2 regions of the Ruminococcus sporogenes genome follow, and region 2 is predicted to be linked to the other one. Evidence: predicted binding sites of a transcription regulator. Region 2 holds the regulator's gene; the other holds the start of a gene.
The links. The regulator Rex, encoded in region 2, represses fermentation and respiration genes when NADH is low (regulators of the CRP and FNR family bind a similar motif). The targets are predictions, from matches to a motif close to ATTGTTAANNNNTTAACAAT.
Positions count from the first base shown of each region.

Region 1 (6,330 bases), 110 kb from region 2:
TATGGGGTTTTCCGGAAACGAGGACAGAAACAGCATAGGCAGCGCGTTTGAAATGTTTCCTCTCGCATTTGCACTCAGCGTGGCCGATATGGAGGCTACCTATTATCTGGAAGCCAAATAAAAAGAAAGGTGAAAATAAATATGAGCAATCACTGGTATGACAACGCGATAATATATCACATATACCCTCTCGGCTTCTGCGGAGCGCCGAAAATCAATGAAGGAGGTCCTGTCGAATACCGGCTTGACAAGCTGCTTGACTGGATTCCTCATCTCAAAGAAATGAACGTTGACGCAGTTTATCTCGGCCCCGTCTTTGAATCGTCGGAACACGGCTACGACACCATAGATTATAAAAAAATAGACAGACGGCTCGGCGATAACGATTCTTTCAGAAGAATCTGCGAACAGCTTCACAATAACGGCATAAAAATAATACTTGACGGAGTTTTCAACCATGTAGGCAGAAGATATCCTCAGTTTGAAGACATTCGCCAGAACGGATCTTCTTCACAGTACTGCAGATGGTTCCAGAATCTGAATTTCGACGGAAAAAGTCCCTGCGGAGACGATTTTTGGTATGAAGGATGGAACGGTCATTATAACCTTGTAAAGCTCAATCTTAGAAATCCCGGCGTATGCGATCATCTCATAGACGCTGTAAACTACTGGATAGAGGAATTCAAAATAGACGGCATACGCTTTGACGCCGCCGACTGTATTGAGTTTGATTTCTTTAAAAGAATAAGAAGCTTCTGTAAAGGCAAAAACCCTGAATTCTGGCTTATGGGAGAAATCATTTTCGGAGATTATAAGCGCTGGGCTAATCCGGAAATGCTGGACAGCGTTACCAATTACGAATGCTACAAGGGAATTTACTCCTCTCATAATACTAAAAACTATTTCGAGATAGACTATTCTATAAACCGTCAGTCAGGCAGCAACGCTATTTACCCCGGGTTAAACCTATATAACTTTGTCGATAACCACGATGTAAACCGTATTGCAAGCACGCTGCAGAATCCTGAGCATATTTATAACGTATACACATTGCTATACTCCATGCCGGGCATTCCCTCTATATATTACGGAGGAGAATTCGGAATCAAAGGCATAAAGGAAAACAACTCCGACGATAACCTTAGACCATGCTTTGACCTTGACAATATACCGGATAAAAATATGCGGCTTTATGAGCACATTGTTAAGCTCGGAAGAATTTATAAAGCATTTCCAGCTCTGAGAACGGGAAAATATTTCACTATTCTTATAAAAAATCAGCAGATGCTATTTTTAAAGGAATTAAACGATCAACAGGTTTTTGTAGCGCTGAACCTTGAGGATCAGGAATACGAGCTTTCCTTCTCCACCAACAGAACCGCTCTGGTAGACGCATTGAGCGGCAGACAGGTAAGCGTTGAGAATGGCGCGGCCTCAGTTAAAATGCCGCCTTACTCCTCAATGATTATTGTAGAGGATAATATTCTTAATAAGGAACCAATAGCTTCTGCCGAGGATTCGTGCAAGGAAACAGAAATAGTAGTCGGAGGCAAATACCGCCATTACAAAGGAAACGAATATGAAATTGTCTGCGTGGCAAAGCAAAGCGAAACCCTTGAAGAGCTTGTTATCTACAAGTCTCTTGAAAACGGCGGGATATGGGCAAGACCGAAATCGCTGTTTACCGGAATTACAGAGGGACGTCCCAGATTCACAAGGATAGATTAAAAATAAAACGCGATAAAAAGCCGGCTGTCTTGGAAATGACAGCCGGCTTTCATCATTATTTATTCAATAAATTTCAGCGATATCGGATAAAGCTATATGATATTTTGAAAATCTGTCCTCATGATACGACAGGACTGACGAGCTGAATTCAGCAATGCTTTCGCCCGCGCGGCAGAAAGGAAATTTAATCGAATAGGTTTTGCTTCCGTTATCCTTTCCCTCGGCTACGAACAGCGTTCCCCCGAAAGTACAGCAGAACCGCTTTACAACAAAAAGGTCCGAATCCACCGAATCTTCTCCGTAAAGCCTATTGAATTCACTGAAAACCTTATGGACAGTTTTATCCTCGGGATTATCGGACGATACGGTTACAGATACAAAATCTCCCAGCCTTTCAGCGTCGAATCTTATATATCCCGCGCCCGGATTATGACGGCCAACAAGAACCGTAAGGGAAAGAAGACATGCTGTAAGTCTTTCAGGATCGGCTTTTATATAAAGCTCCGGCTGAATTTTTAAAAACACGTCAATCTGACCTTTTAGTATATTGCGGCATATTCCGGTAAAGCTCTCCAAAGCGGTAGTAAGATTGATTCTGCGGTATTCTATAGTATTGTCCGTATACCTGATAAGCTCCGTTGTGTTCAGAACAGATTTTAATAGCTTATAGCAATTGCCCATTGTAATATCCAGATATTTTTTACTATCCCGCATATTTTCCTCGTCGAAAACCTTCTGAAGCATATTCCCCGCAAAGGCTATTCCCGTTACCGCCTGTCTTACAGCGGCCGCCTGATTTGTCAGGAATTCTTTGACAACGTTGCATTTTATATACGAAAACATAACGTCGTCTCCGCTCATCTGCATAACGTATAAATTCCGCTCTTCATAATTTATTATTCTGCACATAAATTCAAGACCGTCAAATACAATAAAATATTCTCCGCTTTTAAGAGGCTTAACTTCCTTACTGAAAAGCTCTCCTACTGAAATACCGCTGAAAAAAACATCCGCGTCAGCTTTATTGCTCCATAAAATCTGAAATTCATAATTTAATATAAAAACATTTTCGGATGAATGTAAAAAAAGACTTTTTAAAATCTCAACTTCCTTGTTCATTCCATTTCTCCATTCTGTTTTACTGAAATTAATATTTATTAAGTCGGTTTTATATTATTTACAGATTATGTTATTATTTTGTCTAAAAATATTCTTTCTATTATTATACTACAAAATTGTGAATAAATTAAGTACAAAACTAATTTTTTTCTAAAAAATTGTTGAATAAATACAAGATATTTGTCTTATTTTGCAGTATTTTGGAGGTAACAACATTTAAACAAATAAAATAGGTTATTTTTTTGTCAAAGTACTTGAAATAAATTGAAAATTAGTGTACAATAATAATATAAAAAATTAGGAGGTAATTTTCCAATGTCAGTAAAAGTTGCTATTAATGGTTTTGGCCGTATCGGCCGTCTTGCTTTCAGACAGATGTTCGGCGCGGAAGGCTACGAAATCGTTGCCATCAACGACCTTACAGATCCTAAGATGCTTGCTCATCTTCTTAAGTACGATACCGCGCAGGGCGGTTACTGCGGCAGAATCGGCGAAGGACTTCACACAGTTGAAGCCGGCGAGGATTCAATCACGGTAGACGGCAAGACAATAAAGATTTACGCTAAGGCTAACGCCGCTGAACTTCCTTGGGGTGAAATCGGCGTAGACGTAGTTTTAGAGTGTACAGGCTTCTACTGCTCAAAGGCTAAGAGCCAGGCTCATATCGACGCAGGCGCTAAGAAGGTTGTTATTTCAGCTCCGGCAGGAAACGACCTTAAAACAATCGTTTACAGCGTAAATGAAAAGACTCTGACAGCAGAGGATAATATCATTTCAGCCGCTTCATGCACAACCAATTGTCTCGCTCCAATGGCTGACACTCTTAACAAATATGCTGAAATCCAGAGCGGAATCATGTCGACAATCCACGCTTATACCGGTGATCAGATGATTCTTGACGGTCCTCACAGAAAGGGCGACCTCAGAAGAGCAAGAGCCGGCGCAGCTAACATCGTTCCTAACTCAACCGGCGCAGCTAAGGCTATCGGTCTTGTAATACCGGAGCTCAACGGTAAGCTTATCGGCTCCGCACAGAGAGTTCCTGTTCCAACAGGCTCAACTACTATTCTTACAGCGGTTGTTAAGGGCAAGGACGTTACAGTTGACGGAATCAACGCAGCTATGAAGGCTGCTGCTTCCGAATCCTTCGGCTACAATGAAGATCCTATCGTTTCTTCAGACGTTATCGGCATGAAGTATGGTTCGCTATTTGACGCAACACAGACAATGGTATCAAAGATATCTGACGATCTTTACGAGGTTCAGGTTGTTTCATGGTATGACAACGAAAATTCATACACAAGCCAGATGGTTAGAACAATCAAGTATTTTGCTGAACTCGGCTAATAAATCATTTAAAACTTGATATTTTTTATCGCCTCTTAATAAAGGGGCGATTTGTTTTAAAGGAGAGAAATTATGGCTTTTGGATTTTTTAAAAAAAATAAAAAGAATGTCGAATATAATCCTATAATACCGAATGAAGATATAAATGATCCACCTGAAGATAAAAGTAAACGAATAGAAGAAATTTATTTAAAACAAGTTGAAGAAAAGAAGAAAAGCGACCCCTTAATTGGCATAAAACTATGCGGTAATGAAATATATCAATCTTTCGTTAATGCTCTAAGAGAACCTGATGGACGCCTGAATTGCAATGCGCTTTTGTTAAACTTAGGATGTTTTTCAGGATATGTATGTCAGGCAGCTGTATGGAAAAAATTTGTTATTGACGGAAATATACCATATCAGCAAGCATTCGTTATAATGAAAGCAAAATCAGGAAAAAACTATTATTTTGGAGATTACCTGAACTACTACGTGGGGGAAGGAAAATATTCTTTCTGGTCCCTTGTCGCTGGAATGTTTACAAAAATTTATCCCGATGTTCCTGTACCGGACGTTCTTAAAATGGTAGAAAAGGTAACGTCCCTTATAGGCTACGAGGAATATAAAATATGTGATTGCCTTGATCCTGATAGGGCTGTTGAACAATGCGCAGCAGCATGGAAAATAATTTATCCTATAATAAGCCGATATTGTGTTAATCCGGATGAATGGCCTACAGCCATGGGTATTGCCGCACAAAATGCAATGAATATTTCAAAAAGTATAATAAAACCGGATAATTGCTTCAATATTTTAATGGAAAGTTCAATTTATATGTCTAAAATGGACTATTCTAATATTTTAGTTTTTTAAATTATCATTATTTAGCAATATGTTTATAAGGGGTGTTAATTATGAAAATTACGTCAATTATTTTATCAGCGCTTTCAGCTATCTGTCTTATTTTTACTATTGGATGCAGTTCAGACAAAAATAGCCTTGAAACCGGAAACACTAATACCGAAATTACCGAATCTACAACTGATAAACAAAGCGGTCTCCCCAGCTATCCTTTTAAACAGTTAAAAAACAGTGACATTGAAAGGGCTTTTGTATATATTCTTCCTGAAGATGTATATGCCGAGTTAGACAACAATGAAATATCTGAGCTAATCAGTCTTTTAAACGAAAGCAAGACATATCTAAAAGATGATTCCTATGGAGAATATTACGGGCAGAGCATAACTTACACAATAATTAAAAAGGATAAAACAAAAATTGAAATAAAGCCTTTCAATCCGTTTTTGATTATTGACGGAAATGGGTTTATAACAGATTATAACAATTGTGAAGAACTTCAACAGCTTGGTAATAACATTGCCGGAATAAAATAGACGGAAGCTAACAAAAAGCCTGAGAAATAAATTTCTCAGGCTTTTTATGACCAGACCGATAAGCCGGGTTCTGTCGTGTGCGGCAATTTATCTAGACCTTAAGTTGCCTTAAGGCTCAAGCCGTCGTTACCTATGAATCCATCGAGCAAATGTTGACGCATAAGTACCAATAGACGTTGCATCGGATAGGGTTTACACGGCAATACACTCTCATGTATTCCGGTGAGCTCTTACCTCGCCTTTCCACCCTTACCCGTTATATACGGGCGGTTTATTTCTGCTGCACTTGCCCTAAAGTCGCCTTCGGCTGCCGTTAGCAGCTATCCCGCTCTGTGATGCCCGGACTTTCCTCGTAAACATATAACGTTTCCGCTGCCGCATAGTCTGCTCATGATAATATTTTATACTATTTTAATTTCTTTGTCAATAGCTGCCCTCTTATATATTTTCCCGTTTTATTTTTATTTTTTGAAACTCTTGCTTTATTAAGACAAAAATAGTATAATAATTAGTATCGGAAGAATTCTTTCTTCTGATAATAAAATATGGAGGTTTTAAACAATGGCGTTTAAAAGCGAATACTTACAGGGCGTATATGATAAGGTATGCCAGAGAAACAAGGGTGAAGAAGAATTTCTTCAGGCAGTAAAGGAAGTACTTGAAAGCTTCGAGCCTGTTGTAGAAAAAAGACCGGATATTGTAAAGGCCGGAATAATCGACAGACTTGTTGAACCGGAAAGGTTCATTCAGTTCAGAGTTC
Region 1 covers NZ_BAAHOA010000001.1:210,609-216,938, reverse strand. The annotation lists gene ACYQ0N_RS01095 (hydrolase) at 1-121, shown strand, start outside; gene ACYQ0N_RS01090 (DUF1653 domain-containing protein) at 142-1,728, shown strand; gene ACYQ0N_RS01085 (HAMP domain-containing histidine kinase) at 1,792-2,847, opposite strand; gene gap (type I glyceraldehyde-3-phosphate dehydrogenase) at 3,163-4,194, shown strand; gene ACYQ0N_RS01075 (hypothetical protein) at 4,267-5,049, shown strand; gene ACYQ0N_RS01070 (hypothetical protein) at 5,091-5,570, shown strand; RNA gene rnpB (RNase P RNA component class A) at 5,614-5,961, opposite strand; gene gdhA (NADP-specific glutamate dehydrogenase) at 6,132-6,330, shown strand, end outside.
Region 1: a site for Rex is predicted at 2,963-2,982, ahead of gap (type I glyceraldehyde-3-phosphate dehydrogenase). Genes of this name have one in related genera too.

Region 2 (6,330 bases):
CCAAGGGGACGGAGATATACGTCAGAAAAGTAGCGCCTCTGGGGGATCCTATAGAGATAACGGTCAGAGGCTATGAGCTTACTCTGCGAAAAGCAGACGCAGACCTGATAGAAACCAATTAATTTGCACATAAGTTAGCAAACGCTAATTAGAAAAGAGGTAGATTTATGGAAATTAAAATCGCGCTGGCAGGCAATCCTAACTGCGGCAAAACAACGCTTTTTAACTCGCTTACAGGCTCTAACCAGTTTGTCGGTAACTGGCCCGGGGTAACGGTTGAGAAAAAGGAGGGCAGGCTTAAGGGACGCAAGGACGTTATTATTACTGATCTTCCGGGTATTTACTCGCTTTCTCCTTATACTCTTGAGGAGGTAGTCGCAAGAAATTATCTTATAGACGAGCGTCCCGACGCTATACTTAATATTATCGACGGTACGAACCTTGAAAGAAATCTTTATCTTACAACTCAGCTTACAGAGCTTGGGATACCTGTTGTCGCGGCTGTCAATATGATTGACATAGTGCGCAAAAACGGAGATAAGATTAATATTTCTCAGCTTTCTAAGGAACTGGGCTGCGAGGTCTGTGAAATTTCAGCTTTAAAGGGCGTCGGTGTGAAGGAAGCTGCCGAGAGGGCTGTGGCGGCCGCGGAAAGCCGAGAATGTACTGTGCCTCAGCATAGCTTCTGCGGGTGCGTCGAGCATGCCATCGCTCATATAGAGGAAGCTTTCCTGCATAATATTCCTGAGGAGCAGCAGAGATGGTATGCCATAAAAATATTTGAGCGCGATGAAAAGGTGCTGAGCCGTCTTTCAATACCAAAGGAAATAATGGAGCATATAGAATCTGATATTGCCGCCGCAGAAAGGGAAATGGACGACGATTCTGAAAGTATTATAACAAACGAGCGTTACATTTACATAGCGTCTATAATCAAGGGCTGCTGCAAAAAGAAAAATAAGGGAGGTCTTACCTTATCGGATAAAATTGATAAGGTCGTTACCAACCGTTTTCTTGCGCTGCCGATTTTTGCAGTCGTTATGTTTATCGTATATTATGTATCTGTAACTACGGTAGGCGACTGGGTGACGGGATGGACTAACGACACTCTTTTCGGCGATTGGATAACAAACGGCGCAAACAAGCTACTTGAAAGCATAAACTGTGCGGCGTGGTTACAGGGACTGATTGTTGACGGTATAATTGCCGGAGTAGGGGCTGTGCTGGGATTTGTTCCCCAGATGCTTGTTCTGTTTATATTCCTCGGTTTTCTTGAGGCATGCGGATATATGGCGAGAATAGCGTTCGTTATGGACAGGATATTCCGCAAATTCGGACTTTCGGGAAAATCCTTTATACCTATGCTTATAGGAACGGGCTGCGGCGTTCCCGGAGTTATGGCTTCTCGTACTATAGAAAACGAGCGTGACCGCAGAATGACTATTATGACTACCACGTTTATTCCATGCGGCGCGAAGCTGCCGATAATAGGTCTTATTGCCGGAGCGCTTTTCAATAATGCCGGCTGGGTTTCAGCTTCCGCATATTTTATCGGAGTCGGCGCCATTATAGTTTCAGGTATAATGCTCAAGAAAACCAAATTGTTTTCCGGTGATCCGGCGCCCTTTGTAATGGAGCTGCCGGCATATCATCTGCCTACAGTAGGCAACGTTCTGCGCTCAATGTGGGAAAGAGGCTGGTCGTTTATAAAGAAAGCAGGTACCATAATTCTTTTGTCGTCAATTATTCTTTGGTTTCTTCAGGCGTTTGGCTGGGAAAACGGTTTTGGAATGGTCGACGATCTGGATAATTCTGTCCTTGCAAAAATCGGAAACGCGTTTGCGTGGATATTCGCTCCGCTTGGCTGGGGCGACTGGAAATCCGCCGTCGCGACTGTTACCGGACTTATTGCAAAGGAAAACGTTGTTGCAACGTTCGGACAACTATTTCACTTTGCAGGGGAGGAGCTTTCTGAAAACGGAGACGAGATATGGCCGGAGGTCGCCGCTGCGTTTACACGGCTTTCAGCATATTCTTTCCTTGTTTTCAATCTTCTGTGCGCGCCGTGCTTTGCGGCAATGGGAGCTATCAAGCGTGAAATGAACAATGCGAAATGGACCTTGTTTGCAATAGGCTATCAGTGCGTTTTTGCATATGCGGTTTCGCTTATAATTTATCAGGTAGGCTCGGTATTTACAGGAAATGTAAATGTTATCGGTCTTATCGCGGCGCTGATTCTGATTGCGTTTATTGTTTATATGCTTGTAAGGCCGTATAATGAAAGCAGTGCGCTTAAAACAAAAGTCAGGGTAAAAGCGTAAGCCGGTAAAATTTCTTTTAGAGCTGCGGGCGATCTTCCTGACGGAGAGAAAGGCGGAATAAAAGCGATGATGGATTATCTGATTTCAAATATCGGAACAATAGTGGTATTTCTTATAATTGCAGCTGTTGTGACGCTTATTGTAATAAAGCTCAGAAAAGACAAGGCGGGCGGTAAATCCTCATGCGGCTGCAACTGCGGCTGCTGTCCGAATTCTTCTTTATGCCGCAGCGGTCAGAAAAACAAAGAACTTAACAAATAATAATCAAATAAAAAAATCAGGCTTTTTAAAGCCTGATTTTTTTATTCTTCTCTATCGGAATTAGAGTGAAGCCCGTAAGCTAACGTCATAAGGCTGTCGGCCAGATGTACGTTTTCAACAATTATACTGTCGTTATGGTCCATTTTAAGATCGTAATGACTGAAATTCCAGAAGCCCTTTATTCCCAGCGTTACCAGCCTGTTTGCTATTTCCTGTGCTGAGGATTTAGGAATACACAGTACTGCGCATACAGGGTTATTATCCTTGCAGAATTTTTCAATAACGTCTGTGTGGGAAACTTTAATTCCGGAAATTATCTGTCCGGTTTTTTCAGGATTACTGTCAAAAATCCCTATAAGCCTGAAGCCCCGCTTAGTAAAATCAATGTGAGAGGCGATAGCTCTGCCAAGATTTCCTGCGCCTATAAGTATTGTCCTGTTGCCGGCGTTGATTCCGAGTATTTCTCCGATGGCTTTATGCAGTTCTTTTACATTGTAGCCGTATCCCTGCTGACCGAAGCCTCCGAAGCAGTTTAGATCCTGTCTTATCTGCGACGCCGTAAGTCCCATTTTTTCAGAAAGCTCACGGCTTGATATTCTTGTAAAGCCTTGGTTTTCAAGCTCGCCTAAAAACCGGTAATACCTTGGCAGACGCTTTATTACCGGAGCTGAAATTAAGGGTTTTGACATGAAATCCGATCCTTCCTAAAATATATTAAACCATCTGAGAAAGTCTGCTGTTGATTTCCTCCAAAAACGTTCTTGAATCTACCTTTTTCTTATTTTCAAGCTTTGAAAGCATATAGAGATCGCCGGTCATAACGCCGTCCTCAATCGTTTGTATGGTTGCTCTTTCAAGATTATCCGCAAATTCAGTAAGTTCGCTGCTGCCGTCAAGCTCGCCTCTTTTTCTTAAAGCGCCGCTCCATGCAAAAATAGTAGCGACCGAGTTAGTCGACGTTTCCTCGCCCTTGAGATATTTATAATAGTGACGCTGGACTGTTCCGTGCGCCGCTTCGTATTCATAAACTCCGTCAGGTGAAACAAGAACGGAGGTCATCATTGCGAGACTTCCGAAAGCTGTTGAAACCATATCCGACATAACGTCTCCGTCATAGTTTTTGCATGCCCAGATATAGCCGCCGTTTGAACGAATAACTCTTGCAACGGCGTCGTCTATGAGAGTATAGAAATATTCAATTCCTGCTGCTTCGAATTTTTCCTTATATTCGGCGTCAAAGATTTCCTGAAATATATCCTTGAATCTGTGGTCATATTTTTTTGAAATAGTATCCTTGGTTGCAAACCATACGTCCTGCTTTGTATCAAGGGCGTAATTAAAGCATGATTTTGCAAAGCCTGCGATACTTTTATCAATATTGTGCAAACCCTGGATTATTCCGTCGCCGTCGAATTCATGGATAAGCTGTCTGGTTTCGTTTCCGTCCTTGTCGGTGTAGACAAGTTCCGCCTTACCGCCGCCGCTGACCTGCATTTCAGTATTCTTATATACGTCTCCGTAGGCGTGACGAGCGATTGTTATAGGATTTGTCCATGACGGAATATACGGCGTAATTCCTTTGACAAGAATAGGAGTTCTGAAAACGGTGCCGTCCAGTATAGCCCTTATGGTTCCGTTAGGGGATTTCCACATTTCTGTAAGATTGTATTCGGGCATTCTGGCTGCATTCGGAGTGATCGTTGCGCATTTTACAGCTACTCCGTATTTTTTTGTGGCCTCGGCGCTGTCGAAGGTAACTCTGTCCTTTGTTTTTTCTCTGTATTCGAGACCGAGGTCGTAATACTCTGTGTTTAGGTCGATATAGGGCTCAAGAAGAATCTCCTTTATCCATTTCCAGAGTATTCTTGTCATTTCGTCGCCGTCCATTTCGACCAGCGGTGTTTTCATCTGAATTTTTGCCATTGGTTTCCTCCCGTTAATTATAATTCGTCTATTTTGTGACCGTTGCTTTCTGCAGCGTCCGAAATTATATTGTAAACATCAGCCGAAACGATAATAAGCTCATAGCTGTCGCTGTCAACATCAACTGTGCATATCAGAGCTTTCCCGTTTAAAGCGGCGTTGATTTTCCTGCCCCATGACGTTACGTCGCCGTTTTCGTCCAAATCAAGAGACGACAGGTCGATATCGATAAGACTGTAGGTTTTTATCTGTTCAAGCGCATAGAGAAAATCTTCAAGCTCGCATTTAAAGTCAACGCTGAACAGATACCCGCTTTCTTCAAGCTCAGATATCAGATTAATCCAGCCGAAATCCTTGCTGCCGTAATCAATGCCATTCGTTGCCCATTGTACTTCATATTCTTCCGGATTGCTGATACAATAGTTTATTTTCTCCATAACTTCAGCATTATCCGAGGTTATAAGAGCCGCTATTTCAGCGATATATGAAAAATCCTGTTTCTTATCCTCCTTTTCGGGGGACTTAAAAATCTTACTAAATAAACCCATATTTTAACCTCGCTTAATCACATATATCTTAAAACCGCAAGCAGCGCAAGGTGCGCGGGATAGTAAACGTAAAAAAGCCATTTATAAGCTTTTCCGCCTTTTCTTACTCCGTTATAGCTCATAAGCAGCGGTACCGCAAGAAATACGCCAAGCTGAAAGAGGTCGTGATACCATTGTCCCATAGCGGCGCAGTAGATAAAGTCCAGCAGGATATATAGCGCGCTGACCGCGCAGAAATTTTTCATCTGCCTTTTGCGGTCAAACCGGCAAGCGGAAAATATCAGTATCCAGATTACCGCGACGGCTCCCCAGTCGCCGACCATAGAAATAAGGCATATAACAAGAATAATCATGTTTTTTACGGTCGGCTCATATTTGGGACTGTCCCTTACGACAAGGGCGGCAAGTCCTAGAAGCAAGGGAAACATCACGCTTGTCTGGTGGATAAGATAGAATCTGCCGGAAGAAAAGAATACATACGGAAAATGAGAAATCAATGCGAATATGCCCAGTCTTATAGCATATTTTTTTACATTACGCGTTTTATAATAGCCTTCGGCAACCATAAAACACATTATCGGGGCGGTAAGCCGCCCTATAACGTGCATAAGCTGTCCGGCAATGCTGCCGAAGGGAACAAACGCCCATGCAATATGATCAACGGTCATTGCGATGATCGCGATAAGCTTTAAAAGGTCGGACGTTATCCCTGGTTTCCGCTTCTGCGGTATAGTGAAATTCCTTATAGGTCCGTCCGGACGTTTTGATATATCGATTGCCATTATTTCATAGATTCTCTTGTGTAGTCAAGCAGACCTCCAGCAAGGATTATATCCTTTGTGCGTCCGCTGAGCTCGCAGAGCGCCTTGATTTCCTTGCCTGTCGTTTTGTTTTTTACTGTAAGCTCGCTCTTTCCGGCTTCAATTTCCGCCCTTACGTTTGCAAGTTCGAGTTCGTCGCTCTGCGATATAGAATCGTAATCAGCCTCGTTTACAAAAGTAAGAGGAAGAATACCCGCGTTAATAAGATTAGCTCTGTGAATTCTTGCAAAGGATTTAACCAATACGGCCTTGATTCCGAGATAAAGGGGAGCCAGAGCCGCATGTTCTCTCGACGAGCCTTGTCCGTAGTTTGAGCCGCCGACAATAATGCTTTTACCCATTTCCTTTGCTCTTGCCGGGAATTTTTCGTCGCATATTGTAAAGCAATGCTGGGAGATAGCCGGAATATTTGACCTCAGCGGCAATATCTTTGCTCCCGCCGGCATTATATGGTCG
Region 2 covers NZ_BAAHOA010000001.1:95,736-102,065, forward strand. The annotation lists gene ACYQ0N_RS00500 (FeoA family protein) at 1-122, shown strand, start outside; gene feoB (ferrous iron transport protein B) at 168-2,321, shown strand; gene ACYQ0N_RS00510 (FeoB-associated Cys-rich membrane protein) at 2,388-2,582, shown strand; gene ACYQ0N_RS00515 (redox-sensing transcriptional repressor Rex) at 2,624-3,271, opposite strand; gene ACYQ0N_RS00520 (NADP-dependent isocitrate dehydrogenase) at 3,297-4,505, opposite strand; gene ACYQ0N_RS00525 (DUF6630 family protein) at 4,523-5,053, opposite strand; gene ACYQ0N_RS00530 (TraX family protein) at 5,071-5,835, opposite strand; gene ACYQ0N_RS00535 (aconitate hydratase) at 5,835-6,330, opposite strand, start outside.